One region of the Megasphaera vaginalis (ex Srinivasan et al. 2021) genome, then DNA from elsewhere that is predicted to be linked to it. Evidence: riboswitches for the same ligand, from Rfam matches in the RefSeq annotation. Region 1 holds a riboswitch; the other holds the start of a gene.
What was found. A riboswitch is a leader RNA that binds a small molecule or an ion and turns the genes downstream of it on or off. The one in region 1 is predicted to bind FMN.

Region 1 (7,563 bases):
AATACCTCTTCAGCGTTATATTCTGCCTTTAGCGATTTCCCACATCAAATTTCTTCAAAGTTTTGCAATAGATTTCGATTATCGGGCGTATGATTAGGGTTGTAAGTAGGAATGATTTCTTGTAAAACATGAATAATATCTTCCCCCGTATTACACTGGCCAAAAGATTCTATCTTTTCAAACAGCCACTTTCCATTTACTTCTTCCAAAGGAGCTTCGTAAATTTTTTCATATTGAGTTTTTTCCACTCCTTCTTCTTTTGTCAACAACTCTTCATATAACTTTTCTCCAGGGCGCAGTCCCGTAATCTTGATTTCTATATCTTTGCCCTCTTCATAACCGGACAAACGAATCATATTTTTCGCCAAATCCATGATCTTAACAGGTTCACCCATATCCAATAAAAACACCCCCCCTCCCTTACCGATAGCGCCTGCTTCCAACACCAACTGACTCGCCTCCGGTATCGTCATAAAATACCGAGTCATTTCAGGATGTGTTACGGTAACTGGTCCGCCCGCTGCGATTTGCTTTTTAAACAAAGGTACAACACTGCCGCGGCTACCAAGGACATTACCAAAACGAACTGTTACATATTCTGTTTTATAATGTCCGTTCATAACACGAATAACTTTTTCTGCAACCTGCTTCGTTGCCCCCATAACACTCGTCGGGTTTACCGCCTTATCGGTTGAGATCATAACAAATTTTTCCACGCCATACTCTCCGGCAACTACCGCCACGTTTCTTGTGCCGTAAACGTTGTTAGAAATAGCCGCCCGAGGCTGTCGTTCCATAAGAGGTACATGTTTATGTGCCGCAGCATGAAAAACAACTTGCGGACGATGTTCTTCAAACAAGCGTCTTAATTCTTCTTTATCACGAATACTGATAATAGCCGGTATCAGTCTATTCTTGCCATATAATTTGGACAACTCTTGATAAATAAGATAAATACTGTTTTCTCCATGTCCTGCTAAAATGAGTTATTGCGGATTCATACGCATAATTTGACGACAAATTTCGGAGCCAATGGAACCGCCTGCACCGGTAACAAGCACACGTTTGTTCTCTAAATATGCAGCAATTTTCTTAAAATCCAATTGAACCGGTTCTCTCTCCAACAAATCTTCTACTGATACAGGGCGCAAATTGGAAACAGAAATATCGCCATTCAGAAACTGGTATATTCCCGGCAAAATTGTCAACTTACATTGCTTTTCACGAACACAAACATCGGTTATTTCTCGAATTGTCTTTGTCTTTGCAGAAGGCATAGCAATAATTATTTCCCGTATATTATTTTCATTTACAATACGGGAAATATCACTCCTTGTTCCCAATACTTTTTTCCCCTGAATAAACATGCCCTGTTTATTCGGATCATCGTCAATAAATCCGCTTACCTCTCTGTTGCCGCTATGATAGTACGCAAGTTCTCTGGCTAACATATTCCCTGCATCCCCTGCTCCTATGATTAAAACAGGAATATGGGCGATGCTGCTAGCGGCCAACATGTGCCTCACTTCATGGAGAATAATATAGTGAAGTATAACTCGTTCAAAACAAATAACCCCAACAATAAGAATAAAAGAAATCAAAAAATAAGAGCGAGGCAGAATATATCCAAATGCAGAAACGATACACCAAAAAAAAGCTACCCCCAGCGAAGATGCTAAAATAATATCTTTTATCTCATGAAGGCCCAAGTAACGCCACATACGCGTATACAGCCGAAATATCAGCAGTGGCAACACGTAAGCTACCACGATTGCCGGTAAAAGGTGGACAACAATTAACGAGTAGGGATTATCTAAAACGTTGTCAAAGCGCAAATAAAGGGAAAAAAAAGCAACAAATAAAATGGATAATATATCCAAAGATAATAAAAAGAACGGCAGTAAATATTTTCTCATTGTCCTCTTATCCTTAAAAACAATAAACTGATCAATAATCAGAGATAGAATAAATTCTTATATTAATACATAAATTTATTTAATTTTAACACGTATGATACCACATGAAAAGACCAAAACCGAAGAGCATTTGTAAAAGGCTTCGAATTCATTTGTTTATTGATTTATAAAGTATAGCACATTTCTTCTTACAATGTAGAGTAAAAATACAGTAAAGAAAGGCCGGCGTTTTCACGCCGTTCTGTACGTTAAGCCGTTACAGGAAGTTCATTTCCGATTTCTTTTCATTCAGTTTTCATAGTATAATCAAAATACGTATAATTATGCAATAACGCTCCGACCCAATTGTTCTGAGCCGGAGCGTTATTGCATGATCGTATCTTAAATTTCTTTCAATAAATTTGCCATTTCAATGGCTGCCGTGGCTACGTCGAAGCCCTTGTTTCCCGCCTTTGTGCCGGCCCGTTCTACGGCTTGTTCGATATTTTCCGTCGTAATCACGCCGAAGAGAACGGGGACGCCCGTCTTTAGAGACGCTTGGGCAATGCCCTTGGCTGCTTCATTGCAAACGAGGTCATAGTGGCTCGTGGCACCGCGAATGACGGCGCCGAGGCAGATGACGGCGTCATACTTGCCTGATTCGGCCATTTTCTGCGCTACCAGGGGGATCTCGAACGAGCCGGGAACCCATGCCGTCGTAATATCGTCATCGTTCACGCCGTGACGGTGAAAAGCGTCATAAGCGCCGCCGAGAAGACGGCTGCCGATGAATTCGTTGAAACGGGCGACGACAATGCCCATCTTTAAGCCTTGACCGAGTAAATTACCTTCTTTGATGTGTGCCATAGTGTACACGCTCCTATCTTTATCGTTTATGTATGTATTGTCAGAGAGTTAACTCTTAAAAACCATTTTCCAGCAGTGACTGCAGCGACAGCTTGCCCTTACCCCGCGCCGTATAGTCCGCTGTAAAATTATGGACGTATTTGCCGATCATGTCCGTTTCCAGATTGACGACGGCGCCGACTTTTTTCGTGAGCAATGTCGTATTCGCCATGGTGTGGGGAATGACGGAAACGGTAAACGCCTCGGCGGAAACAGCGGCAACGGTCAGGCTGATACCGTCGATAGCAATGGAACCTTTCTCGACAATGAAGGGTGACAGTTCCTTTTCAATGGCGATCGTCAGCACGCGGGCAATGCCGTCCGTAGCGATTCGCTGTATGCGGCCCATACTGTCGATATGGCCGCTGACGATATGTCCGCCCAAACGACTGCCGAGCTGCAAGGCCCGTTCCAGATTCACCTGCGAACCGCTGCGGATGTCGCGCAGCGACGAACGGCGCATCGTTTCGTGCATGACGTCGGCAGTAAAAGAAGACGCCGTCATCGTCGTAACTGTCAGGCAGACGCCGTTGACGGCAATGCTGTCGCCGATCTGCGTTCCTTCCAGCACCTTCTTCGCTTCAACAGTCAGCCGAATGGAATCGGCCTTGCGGTCCATGGCGCCGACAGTTCCCAATTCCTCAATGATTCCAGTGAACATACGTTCCCTCCCGTTCCGCGTTATACGCCGTAATCAGGATATTCCCGTCATGAATCTCGGCATTTTCATACGTAAGCGTCATACATTCGTCAAGGCTGTCGACACCCATGCCGCCGACCGCTGTCGTCGCCTTCGCACCGCCGATTACTTTATTGCCGATAAAGGCATACACCTTGTCGACCAGTTTATGATCGAAGAAACTGCCGTGAATAGTACTGCCGCCCTCTACGAGAATGCTCCTAATGCCTTCTTCCCGATACAACAAGTTCAAGGCCGCCGGCAAATCGACGCATTTTCCGTCGTGAAGCGGCGCCAGCAGAATTTTGACACCTGCCCGCTTCAAAGCCCGCATCTTTTCGACGGGACATAAGAAAGTCGTCACGACGATCGTCGTCGTCGTCTTGTCGGTAACGACTAACGACTTCAGGGGGATTCGCCCCTTTGTATCGAGAACGACACGGATCGGCTGATGCGGCGCGTCGTGATCGTCCCGCCTGATGCGGCTCGTCAACAGAGGATTGTCGGTTTCCACCGTGTGAATGCCGACGAGGATCGCGTCGTAAGTCGAGCGGAGATAATGCCCGTGCGACCGCGCCCAGTCATTCGTAATCCACTGCGACCGCCCCGTCCGTGACGCCGTGCAACCGTCGAGACTCTGCGCCAGCTTCACGGCGATAAAAGGCTTTTCGACAAGCATGTTCTTGATGAAAACTTCGTTCAGCTGCGCCGCTTCTCCCGATAACAGGCCGATCTCTACGGGAATGCCGGCCTGCCGCAGAATGGCGGCCCCTTTACCGGCTACAAGAGGATTGGGATCCAGCATGGCCATGTATACCTTGGCAATGCCGTGTTCGGCCAGCGTCTTGGCGCACGGCAGCGTCCTGCCGTAATGGGAACACGGTTCCAAGGTCACGTAAGCAGTTGCACCATTGGCGGCTTCACCTGCTTCACGCAGAGCCCAAACCTCAGCATGCGGCGTGCCGGCCTGATGATGGTACCCCTTTCCGACGATCCTGCCGTCCTTGACGAGAACACAGCCGACAGCCGGATTGGGCGTCGTGTAGCCGAGTCCGAGCCTTGCCAGAGCCAGTGCTTCTCTCATGTATTCTATCGGTTCCAACACGTTCCTTCCTTTCGGTATCATATAAAAAAAGGCTATTGGGAGCTGTTCCAATAGCCTTTTAAGCACAACAAAAACAAGCCTGCCGTCTTTTTCCATCCAGACTGTACTGTCGGTACCGAAATCGCATCGGTTCAACCTCCGAAGGAGGTTAGCGGACTATGACCGCCGGTCAGGAATTGAAAGCGTCGCTTTCGCACCTTGCCCCAAAGACTATATGATACGTATAGTATTTACAGAAGAATTATATCATAAAGGCATACGCATGACAAGTATTACCGCAGCGCAGCAATGGCGGCCCGCCTGTCTGCGGCGCCGAAAACGGCGCTGCCTGCAACGAGGAAGGTCGCGCCGGCGGCTTTTACGGCAGCGGCCGTATCCGCATTAACGCCGCCGTCGACTTCAATAACAGCCGTTTTATTGCCGACTGCCGCCAGAAGATCTCCGGCCTCCTTGATCTTGGCGAGGGTGTACGGAATGAACCGCTGACCGCCGAATCCGGGATTGACGCTCATGATCAGGATCATGTCGAGAAGCGGCGCCACGCACTGCAAGGTTGCTACCGGCGTCGCCGGGTTCAGGGCCGCGCCGGCTTTCATGCCGGCTTCGTGAATCTGCTGCAAAAGACGATCCAGATGAGGACAGGCCTCCTGATGAACAGTTACGTACGTCACGCCAACCTTGGCCAAACCGTCAACGTACGTTTCCGGATGCTCCACCATGAGATGAGCGTCGAGCGGCAGTGTCGTACAATTCCGCAACTTGGCGATAACCGGCACGCCGAAGGTCAGATTGGGAACGAAATGGCCATCCATCAGATCGAGATGAATATAGTCCGCCCCTTTGGCTTCCACGTCCTTGATCTCTTCGGCCAAGCGTGAGAAGTCGGCAGATAAAACAGAAGGTCCGATGTATATCATTACCGTCATTTCCTTTCTTTGAGAGAAGTCATGATCTTACAGTATGTTTCATAGCGCTCCGGCTGAATCAACCCGTCCGCTAAGGCGGCCTTGACGGAACAATCCGGCTCCGTCAGATGGCGGCACGACGAAAAACGGCACTGCCCCGCATAGGCGGCCAGATCGGGAAAAAGTCCGATCACTTCCGTTTCCGCCAGATGTTCGAAATCGAGGGCGCTGAAGCCGGGCGTATCGACGACAAAAGTGTCCGGCGACAATTCCATAATCTCCGAATGACGTGTCGTATGACGACCGCGCCCGATTTTTTCACTGACCGCGCCGACGGACAGGTCACTGCGGCCGAGCAAACGCGCCAGGAGACTCGATTTGCCGACACCGGACGGCCCGGCAAAGGCCGTCATCTGCCGCGGCAGTATGGCGCGCAAAGCCGCAAGGCCTTCACCGGAATGAGCGGAAGCCAGATAGACTTCATAGCCGCATTTTCGGTAAAAAGCGGCATATCGTTCCGCCTGCTGCCGATCCAGATCACACTTGTTGAAACAGAGTTTCGGGTGAATATGGTCATATTCACAGGTCATAAGCATCTTGTCGACCAAAAATCGATTCGGATCCGGCGACCGGGCCGCCATAATGATCACCATCTGATCGATATTGGCGACAGCCGGACGGCGCAAAGCGTTCCGCCGCGGCAAAACGGCTTCCACTACGCCCTTTCCGTTCCCCAGTTCCGTGATTTCAACAATATCGCCGACGACGACCTTCGCCTTCATCCTGCCGCGGCGGCGGCATTCGGTCAACCCACCGCCGCAGCGAACGTAATAATAGCCGTTATAATTTTTGATGACACGTCCTGTGGTCATGTTCCTCCTAGAGATTCTGTTCTTGTACTAAAACATTATTGACATATACCTTTACATGGGTTTTCCCCGTACCGCTGACATTTTTTGTAATACTGTCACCGCCGGACTGGTTGCGGTCGTAGACGACGCGCGAGCCGTTCTCATCATCAACGACAATTTGAACATGTTGATTGGCGGCACCGGCAGGCACGCTGATATTGACGGTTCCCGTCCGCGTCGTACCCGTTTCTCCGCCTTGGTTCGAATCGGTTGCGGCGGCAGCCGGATAGATAACGGAAAGATCGACAGTGCTGCCGTCTTTCGGCGTCTGCGTCGTGACTTTGGCTTTGCTGTTGTCTTTCGCCGCATCGAGTCCGGAAATGGTGCCGACCGTATAGCCCGCGCCTTCCAAGGTCTTAATCGCGTCGGTTAAGGTCATGCCGCTCGTGTTCGGCGCATTCTTGGCCGATTTTTCGCTGCTCCCCTTCTTGCAGACGACAACGTCGATCTTCGTGCCTTTTTTGGCTTTTTGCGGCGCCGACGGCGTTTGACTGATAATCTTGCCGTCACCATACTCGCTGCTTTCGGCATAGCTGACATTGCCGATGGAAAGCCTGATTTCCTGCAACTTCTTATCGGCCTCTTCAACAGTCAGTCCGCGCAAGTCGGGAATCAATACTTCCGAACCGCTCGCCCCTTTGCTGACCGTAAGATAAATCGTGCGGTTAGCTTTGACGACGGATCCGCCTGACGGCGTTTGCGAAATGACCTCTCCGATCGGCACCTGGTCATTTTCCATTTCCTTGACCGAAACGGCAAGATCTTTCTTTTCCAACATACGGCGCGCGATTTCGATCTGTTTCCCGGTCACATCGGGCACGATGATATCTTCCGTGCTCCAGAAATTGCCGAAGGAGAAAAACGCCCAGGCAAAGGCGGCAATAAAAATGCCCAGCATCGTCACGATAATCGATTTTTTCGAATGGTTGCTGATCGAGTCGAGAAAACGAACGAAAATATTCGCTTTTCCCGGCTTTCGCGCCGCCTCTTCCTGCGCGGCGACAGGCGGCAGCTTCTGCGTATTAAAATTATTTTTGATGATCGGCATGGCGCCCTTATTCGTATTGACGAATCCCTGCGCCAGTCGCAGCTCGGCAATCATTTCCCCGATCGTCTGGAACCGGTCGTCGGCGTTCTTGGCCATGGCTTTCAGGATGCAGCG
Region 2 (7,563 bases), on a different contig from region 1:
GGTAATTCCGCTGTTTCAACAACTGAATGTGCTTCCATACCGCCGTCCGCGAAACCCCCAGTTGCTCCGAAAGCTTTTGCCCTGAAATATATTCCCCTCTGTGTGCCAATAAATAATCCAGAATATCATTCCTCATGATTATCTCCGTTCCTCCTTTGCCGCCCAAGAGACGATCGTTTCCGTATATAAAAAAGGCCGCGACACAGCGTCACGGCCTCATATGCGAATACAAACACTATGTGGTCCTTAATTTCCCCAGGGACTGCTTTCACTTTGCACGGCCAGCGTCCCGCTTTCCGTCGCTTCCGTCACAGCAACGGCAGGTTCAGGGGCCGTCAGCGAACCGTATTTGACGAGATTATCCACTTGCTCGCGATTGATCGTTTCCACCTCAATCAGCGCGTTTGCCATACTCTTTAAGGCATCCAGATGATCACGCAGCGTCTGCAATACATCTTCATAGGCCCGGGAAACGATATCATGCATTTCACTGTCGATCAACTCGGCAATGCCTTCGCCGTAATTGCGTTCATGACCTAAGTTTTTACCGAGAAAAACCTGTTCCTGTTGTTCGCCGAAAACCATCGGTCCCAACTTTTCGCTCATGCCGAGACGGGTAATCATTTGCCGTACGATCCGGGTAACGCTCTGTAAGTCGCCGGAAGCGCCGCTGCTGATTTCGTTGAAAACAATTTGTTCCGCAGCCCTGCCGCCTAAGGCAACACGGATCTGCGCCAAATAATACGATTTCGTTTCATACGACCTGTCTTCTTCAGGAAGCATCATCGTATAGCCGCCGGCACGGCCGCGGGGAATGATCGTCACCTTGTGGACGGGATCCGCGTCAGGCAGCAGATAAGCAATCAGCGCATGACCTGATTCGTGAACGGCAGTCAGGCGTTTTTCCTTATCGCTGATTACGTGACTGCGCCGTTCCGGCCCGAAGCTGACTTTTTCGCTGGCTTCTTCCAGTTCCGCCATGCCGATAATCCGCTTATCCGCTCTGGCAGCCAGCAACGCCGCTTCATTAAGCAGATTTCCCAGATCGGCTCCGGTAAAGCCCGGTGTCTTCTTGGCAATAGTTTTTAAATCTACGTCTTTTCCCAACGGTTTTCCCTTAGCATGCACTTCCAAGATTGCCAATCGGCCGCGCAAGTCGGGACGATCAACGGTAATTTGTCGGTCGAAACGGCCCGGACGCAGCAGCGCAGGGTCAAGAATATCGGGACGATTCGTTGCGGCAATCGTAATAATGCCTTCATTGGCGCCGAAGCCATCCATTTCAACCAACAGCTGATTCAGCGTCTGCTCCCGTTCGTCATGACCGCCGCCGAGACCGGCGCCGCGCTGGCGACCGACGGCATCGATTTCATCGATAAAGACAATGCACGGCGCATTCTTCTTCGCCTGGGAAAACAGATCGCGGACACGGGACGCTCCGACACCGACAAACATTTCCACGAAGTCGGAACCGCTGATACTGAAAAAGGGCACGCCGGCTTCGCCGGCAACGGCTCTTGCCAAAAGCGTCTTGCCCGTACCGGGAGGTCCGAAAAGAAGAACACCCTTGGGAATCTTCGCGCCGATAGTGTTATATTTGCCAGGATTGCGCAGAAAACCGACGATTTCCGACAATTCTTCCTTCGCTTCATCTTCGCCGGCCACATCTTTGAAAGAAACTTTTATCTTTCCTTCACCATGCATCTTGGCATGGCTCTTGCCGAAATTCATCACCCTGCTGCCGCCGCCCTGAGTCTGCTGCATGATGAAAAACCAGACGCCGATGAGGATCAGTATGGGCAACACCGAACTGAGCAGACTGACCCACCAGGCCGGCTGTTCCGGCGGCTTGGCCATGATATTGACTTCAGCTTCACGCAGCGCCGGTATCAAGGCCGTATCACTGGGCGCATAAGACGTGAACGACGTACCGTCTTTCAACTGCCCGACAATAGCATGATCTGCCGTAATTTGAACCGAATCGACCTTGTGCTGTTGCACCTGGTTGATAAAGTTCGTATATGTGATTTCCGACTTATCCGTCCGGGACGTCGTAAACATATCAAAAATGGATACGGCCACGACGATGAGAAGCAAATACAGTCCTACATTTCGAACAAATTTACTCAAAATACTGCTCCTTTCACATTCTTATATTCACACAGCCAAGAAGGCTGATATAGTTTTATCTTACCACACTTCGGAAAAAGCAACAAGAATTATTATTTATTATAAACTTCTTCTTTTAAGATTCCGATGTAGGGCAAATTGCGATAGAAGCCGTTATAATCCAACCCGTAACCGACGACGAACGCATCGGGAACTTCAAAGCCGTTATAATCGACAGTCACATCGGCGATACGGCGTGACGGCTTGCTGAGAATCGTCGCCAGCCTGACGCTTTTTGCCCCTCGGTCTTGCAGCAGCGGCACCAACTTGCTCAACGTCGTTCCCGTATCGATAATATCCTCGACAATCAGAATATCCCGTCCCTCAACTTCACTGTCCAGATCCTTCCGGATTTTAACAAATCCCGACGACGTTGTCGACGAACCGTAACTGGAACAGCTCAAAAAGTCAAATTCGACGGGTACCCGGATATGACGGGATAGATCCGTAAAAAAGGTAACAGCGCCTTTCAAAATACCGCACAGCAAGATCGTCTTGCCTTCATAGTCGGCCGTGATCTGCGCTCCCAGTTCGGCAACGCGTTGTTGGATCTGTTCGGCAGTCAATAATATTTCTTTTACATCTTTATCCATTATACAGTCTCCTCCTGAATCCATCCTCGTATATAGTCCTCTCCCGCAGCGGGAAAATAACGGCTGTTAACGGCATACCCGCAAATCCAGATGATTTCCTGCCCGTTGCAGAGCAAGGGAATCTGATCGCGCCGGGATGCCGGAATTTTCTGATCAATAAAAAACTTCTTAAGCTTCTTCGTACTGCCGTTCTGCAAACAGATATAATCGCCGGGACGCCGATAGCGTAATTGCCAAGCCGTCACAGTTCCGCAGCGCAGCAATACGTTGTCTCGCACGGGCGGCGTAACGGCACCGGCCAGGACGACCTGCCGTTTGCCGAGACGGTAGCTACCCGGTCCGTTAACGGCGACGACAGACGCATCCGACGAAACCGTCGTTTTCCGTCGCGCCACAGGCGGCAAGAAACACAACTCGCGATAAGAGCAGACGACACGGACACCTTTCATGCGAAATTCCTTGCCAGTCGCTTTTGCGGCCAAGGCCAGGATCGTTTCAACCTGTTGAAACGTAATCGGCGTTGCCGTCATCTTACTGACGCCGATACGAATAAGACGGCGACGCATGGCGACGGGCTGCGCCATCAATGCGTCAACGGACAGCGTCCAACCGCCGCTGCCAGGTCGCACGTATTTCCGCCCCAGTGCTGCAGCATAGGCACAAAGAAAATCGTCCTCTCCCTGCATGACCGCCGCCAGTCGATTCAAGTCTTCCGTAACAGCCGGATTGTACTGCCGCAGCAGCGGCAGTAAATCGAGACGCAATCGATTTCGCAAGTAGAATCGCTGAAAGTTGGTCTCGTCAATCTGTACCGGAAGCTTTCTCGCCGCAACGTAGGCTTCAATCTCACGACGCGTTACGCCTAAAAAGGGCCTGATAATGTCCCGATTTCTCGCTCTCATGCCGCAGAGACCTGCGGTGCCGCTGCCGCGCAAAAAATGGTGCAGTACCGTTTCGGCCTGATCATCACGGTGATGCGCGACGGCGATAGCCGCCGCACCGACAGCGGCCGCCGTCTGCCGCAACAGACGGTAGCGCACTTTTCGGCCTGCCGTCTCAATTGATTCACGGGTTGCCGCAGCCAGCTGCGGTACACGAACGCGATGACAATAAAAAGCGCATTCCCGCTCCATTGCTGCTCGCTCAACGACGGCTGCTTCCCGATCGGCTGCGGCCCGAATACCATGGTGAACATAGCAGACAACCAGCCGCAACCGCCATTCCTGCCGCAGCCGGCTGAAAACATCGAGCAGCGCCAACGAGTCGGACCCGCCGGAACAGGCAATAACGATACATTCGTCTCGGTGCAACAAGCCGCTGTCACGGCAATATGCTGCCACTTTACGAACGAAATCCATAGGCACCTCCGTCAAAAAACCATCCGCGCCGCATCGTAAAAAGCTTCTTTGTAAAAAACGCCTTCCAACAGGTCCTTTTCACTGACGGAAAGAACTGTAAAGCCGTAATATTTCATGAAAGAACGCGCGATAATGAGACCGGTCACAATGATTTCGCTCCGCTCCGGCTGCAGTCCGGCGACATGTTTCCGCTCTTCAGGCGCCATTGCCGTCAGCCGGGAAATCTGGAAATTGAGCCGTTCCAGCGAAACGCTGTATCCTTCAATGCGTTTCGGATCATAGCAGGCAAGGCCCAAATCCATGGCTGCCAGCGTCGTCAACGTGCCGCCGACGCCAATCAGGTACTGCGTTTTTACCGGCAACGGCAGCCACGCCGCGTTGCACCGAAGTTCAACGGCTGCTATCTCGGCGGCGGTTGTGAGCACACCTTCTGTCAAACGCACGGCACCGAGAGGATAGCTGTGCGTCGTAAGCATGGCGCCATTTTTACCGACAGTCATTTCACTGCTGCCGCCGCCAATATCGAGCACGGTCACCAATCTTTCCGGAGGCACGGCGGCAGTGGCGCCGCAGAAGCTGAGACTTCCTTCTTCACGACCGGAAACGGTGCGGCAATTCCAGCCGAAACGACAGCGGATTTCAGCCAAAAAAGCCTGCCCGTCTTTGGCTTCCCGAACAGCGCTCGTAGCAACAGCGCAAACAGGAATCCCCGACAGCTGATGCGCCCATCGTTCCAACACGTCAAGCGACGCCTCTCGCCCGGGGGCCCACAAGCGCCCGGTTTTGCCTACATCCTTGCCAAGCCGCGTTGTCACCAACTCTTTAGGAGAAAACTGCCATTGCCCCGATCGATCGAGAAGCCCTTTCATCAGCCTCAAAGAATTGGAGCCAATATCGATAACAGCATAATTCTTGTATTCAGTCATAATCTCTCCGCCTCTATCCGAGATGTCATAAAACAAAAAGAGCATTCCCGCAGGAATACTCCTCTTCACCATATGATTCCCTCAAGCCGTCTATCAATCGGAGCGTCTGGCTCCTCTGCCGCCGCGTTTTGATTCCGTATTCCGCTTCAGATCCATCAGACGTTCGTCGCTGTCTTTCAAAAACTTACTGAGTCGATCTTCAAATGATGCCGGAGCTGCAGAACGGCGATTCTGATCAAAACTGCGATGCTGGCGGATTTCTTTTTTCGGATAAAATTCTTTTTTAGCCGGCGCCGCCTGGGTCTGTTTGATGGATAACCCGATTTTTCCTTTTTCGTCAACAGATAAGACTTTGACATTTACCTTATCCTGAACCTTCAAAAAATCATGGACATCCTTGACATACTCATTGGCAACTTCGGAAATATGAACCAAGCCGACCTTTTTGTCAGATAATTCAATAAATGCACCAAACTTGGTAATGCCCGTTACAATGCCTTCCAGCACACTCCCTACTTCGATTGACATGCTGCTACATGATCCTCCTTAAAAATACGTAGTTAGTATATATCAAGCACATTATACCTACAATAATAAAAAAATTCAATTCCCAATCATAAATTTTCGCATCATTACCGCCGATACGGAATTTCTCCCGGCTTTGCCAGCCCGAATTGTTGCCGCGCCTTATTGGCAATTTCTTCCGGATCAAGCAATTTATCGTGCGCTGTCTGCAACGCCTGATTTTCTTGCTCCAACGCTTCACGTTCCTCTACGGTCCGCTTCATGTCCTGATGAATTACCCAGATCTGATACATCCTGCTGGTCAAAAGAATGCCGCCGAAAATCAAAATAACGACGATCAGCAGTTTATATTTTCTCTGTCCCGTTTTTTTTCTACGATTGCTGCGCCGCCTGCGCTCTGCCACATTGCCAGCCCCTCTCTGCGGATAAAGGAAACCTGTCTTATAAGTATACCGCGATTATCTTCGAAGATAAAGAGGGGCGCGCTCTTTTCCCCCGGCGCGTCAAGAAAACACGGTCTGTTGAGCAAATTCCACCTTGATGACAGTATTGCAAAACGATCGGTTTATCTGTATAATAAACAAGTACTCCAAAATATCTTCAGGGCAGGGTGTAATTCCCGATCGGCGGTATAGTCCGCGAACGTTGTACAGGCGTTGATTTGGTGCAATTCCAAAACCGACAGTATAGTCTGGATGAAAGAAGATATGAGTCGTGTTTTTTGCGCGACCCATGAACTCATCAAACGGCCCTGACGGCTCTTGCAGCCGACAGGGCTCTTATAATGTCAGGAGGTTTTATCATTGGAAAAGCATCAATACAACACCGTAGAAGAAGCGATTGCCGAATTGCAGGCCGGTCATTTGATCATCGTCACAGATGATCCGGATCGTGAAAACGAAGGCGATTTGATTTGCGCCGGTCAATTCTGCACGACAGAAATAATGAATTTTGTCGCCACCTATGGCAAAGGGCTGATCTGCATGCCTGTCAGCCAGGAATACGCCCATCGTCTCGGCCTGTACCCCATGGTCGGCGAAAACACGGATAATCACGAAACGGCATTCACCGTTTCGATTGATCACAAAGATACGACAACAGGTATTTCCGCCGTCGAGCGGGCGTTGACAGTTCGCAAATGTGCCGACGAAACGGCTCGCCCGGAAGATTTTCGACGTCCCGGACACATGTTCCCTCTCATCGCCAAAAAAGGCGGCGTTTTGGCCCGCAGCGGCCATACGGAAGCGACCGTCGATTTGATGCGGCTGGCAGGTCTGAAACAGGTCGGTATTTGCTGCGAGATCATGGCCGACAACGGTACGATGATGCAGACCCCGGATCTGTGGAAATTGGCCGACGAATATAAGTTGAAATTCATTACCATCCATGATCTTCAGAACTACTGCCGCCGTCACGACAAACATGTCAGTCGCGAAGCGGAAGCAAAAATGCCGACAAAATTCGGAAAATTCCGTATTTTCGGCTACGTCAACGATTTGACCGGCGAACATCACGTGGCCATGGTCAAAGGCGAGATCGGCGACGGAAAAGACTTGCTCTGCCGCGTTCACTCCGAATGTCTGACAGGCGATGTCTTCGGTTCGCAGCGCTGTGACTGCGGTGAACAGTTAGCGGCCGCCATGCACCAGATAGATAAAGAAGGCCGCGGCATTCTCCTGTACATGCGTCAGGAAGGGCGCGGTATCGGCTTGATTAACAAACTGAAGGCCTACATGCTGCAAGAACAAGGTTATGATACGGTAGAAGCCAACGAAAAGTTGGGCTTCGCTCCGGATCTGCGTGAATATTGGATCGGCGCGCAAATTCTGCAGGATTTGGGAGCAAAAGAAATTCGCCTTCTGACCAATAATCCGTTAAAAGTATACGGACTGGAAGGATTCGGCGTTGAAATCACCGAACGTGTTCCGATCGAAATGCGGCCGCAGGAGTTCGATGAATTTTATTTGGAAACAAAGAAAAACAAAATGGGGC

Region 2: another riboswitch for FMN. It lies ahead of HMPREF1250_RS10665 (bifunctional 3,4-dihydroxy-2-butanone-4-phosphate synthase/GTP cyclohydrolase II); the one in region 1 lies ahead of ribD (bifunctional diaminohydroxyphosphoribosylaminopyrimidine deaminase/5-amino-6-(5-phosphoribosylamino)uracil reductase RibD).

The regions. Positions count from the first base shown of each region.
Region 1 covers NZ_AWXA01000025.1:43,733-51,295, reverse strand. Annotated here, with positions in the region: partial or broken gene HMPREF1250_RS04645 (polysaccharide biosynthesis protein) at 45-1,721, opposite strand; gene ribE (6,7-dimethyl-8-ribityllumazine synthase) at 2,298-2,762, opposite strand; gene HMPREF1250_RS04635 (riboflavin synthase) at 2,818-3,462, opposite strand; gene ribD (bifunctional diaminohydroxyphosphoribosylaminopyrimidine deaminase/5-amino-6-(5-phosphoribosylamino)uracil reductase RibD) at 3,443-4,585, opposite strand; FMN riboswitch at 4,666-4,800, opposite strand; gene rpe (ribulose-phosphate 3-epimerase) at 4,858-5,502, opposite strand; gene rsgA (ribosome small subunit-dependent GTPase A) at 5,508-6,362, opposite strand; gene pknB (Stk1 family PASTA domain-containing Ser/Thr kinase) at 6,370-7,563, opposite strand, start outside.
Region 2 covers NZ_AWXA01000062.1:116,117-123,679, reverse strand. Annotated here, with positions in the region: gene HMPREF1250_RS10700 (biotin--[acetyl-CoA-carboxylase] ligase) at 1-136, opposite strand, end outside; gene ftsH (ATP-dependent zinc metalloprotease FtsH) at 247-2,061, opposite strand; gene hpt (hypoxanthine phosphoribosyltransferase) at 2,223-2,762, opposite strand; gene tilS (tRNA lysidine(34) synthetase TilS) at 2,762-4,120, opposite strand; gene HMPREF1250_RS10680 (phosphatase) at 4,132-5,046, opposite strand; gene HMPREF1250_RS10675 (S1 domain-containing RNA-binding protein) at 5,140-5,574, opposite strand; gene HMPREF1250_RS10670 (FtsB family cell division protein) at 5,679-5,975, opposite strand; FMN riboswitch at 6,164-6,282, shown strand; gene HMPREF1250_RS10665 (bifunctional 3,4-dihydroxy-2-butanone-4-phosphate synthase/GTP cyclohydrolase II) at 6,375-7,563, shown strand, end outside.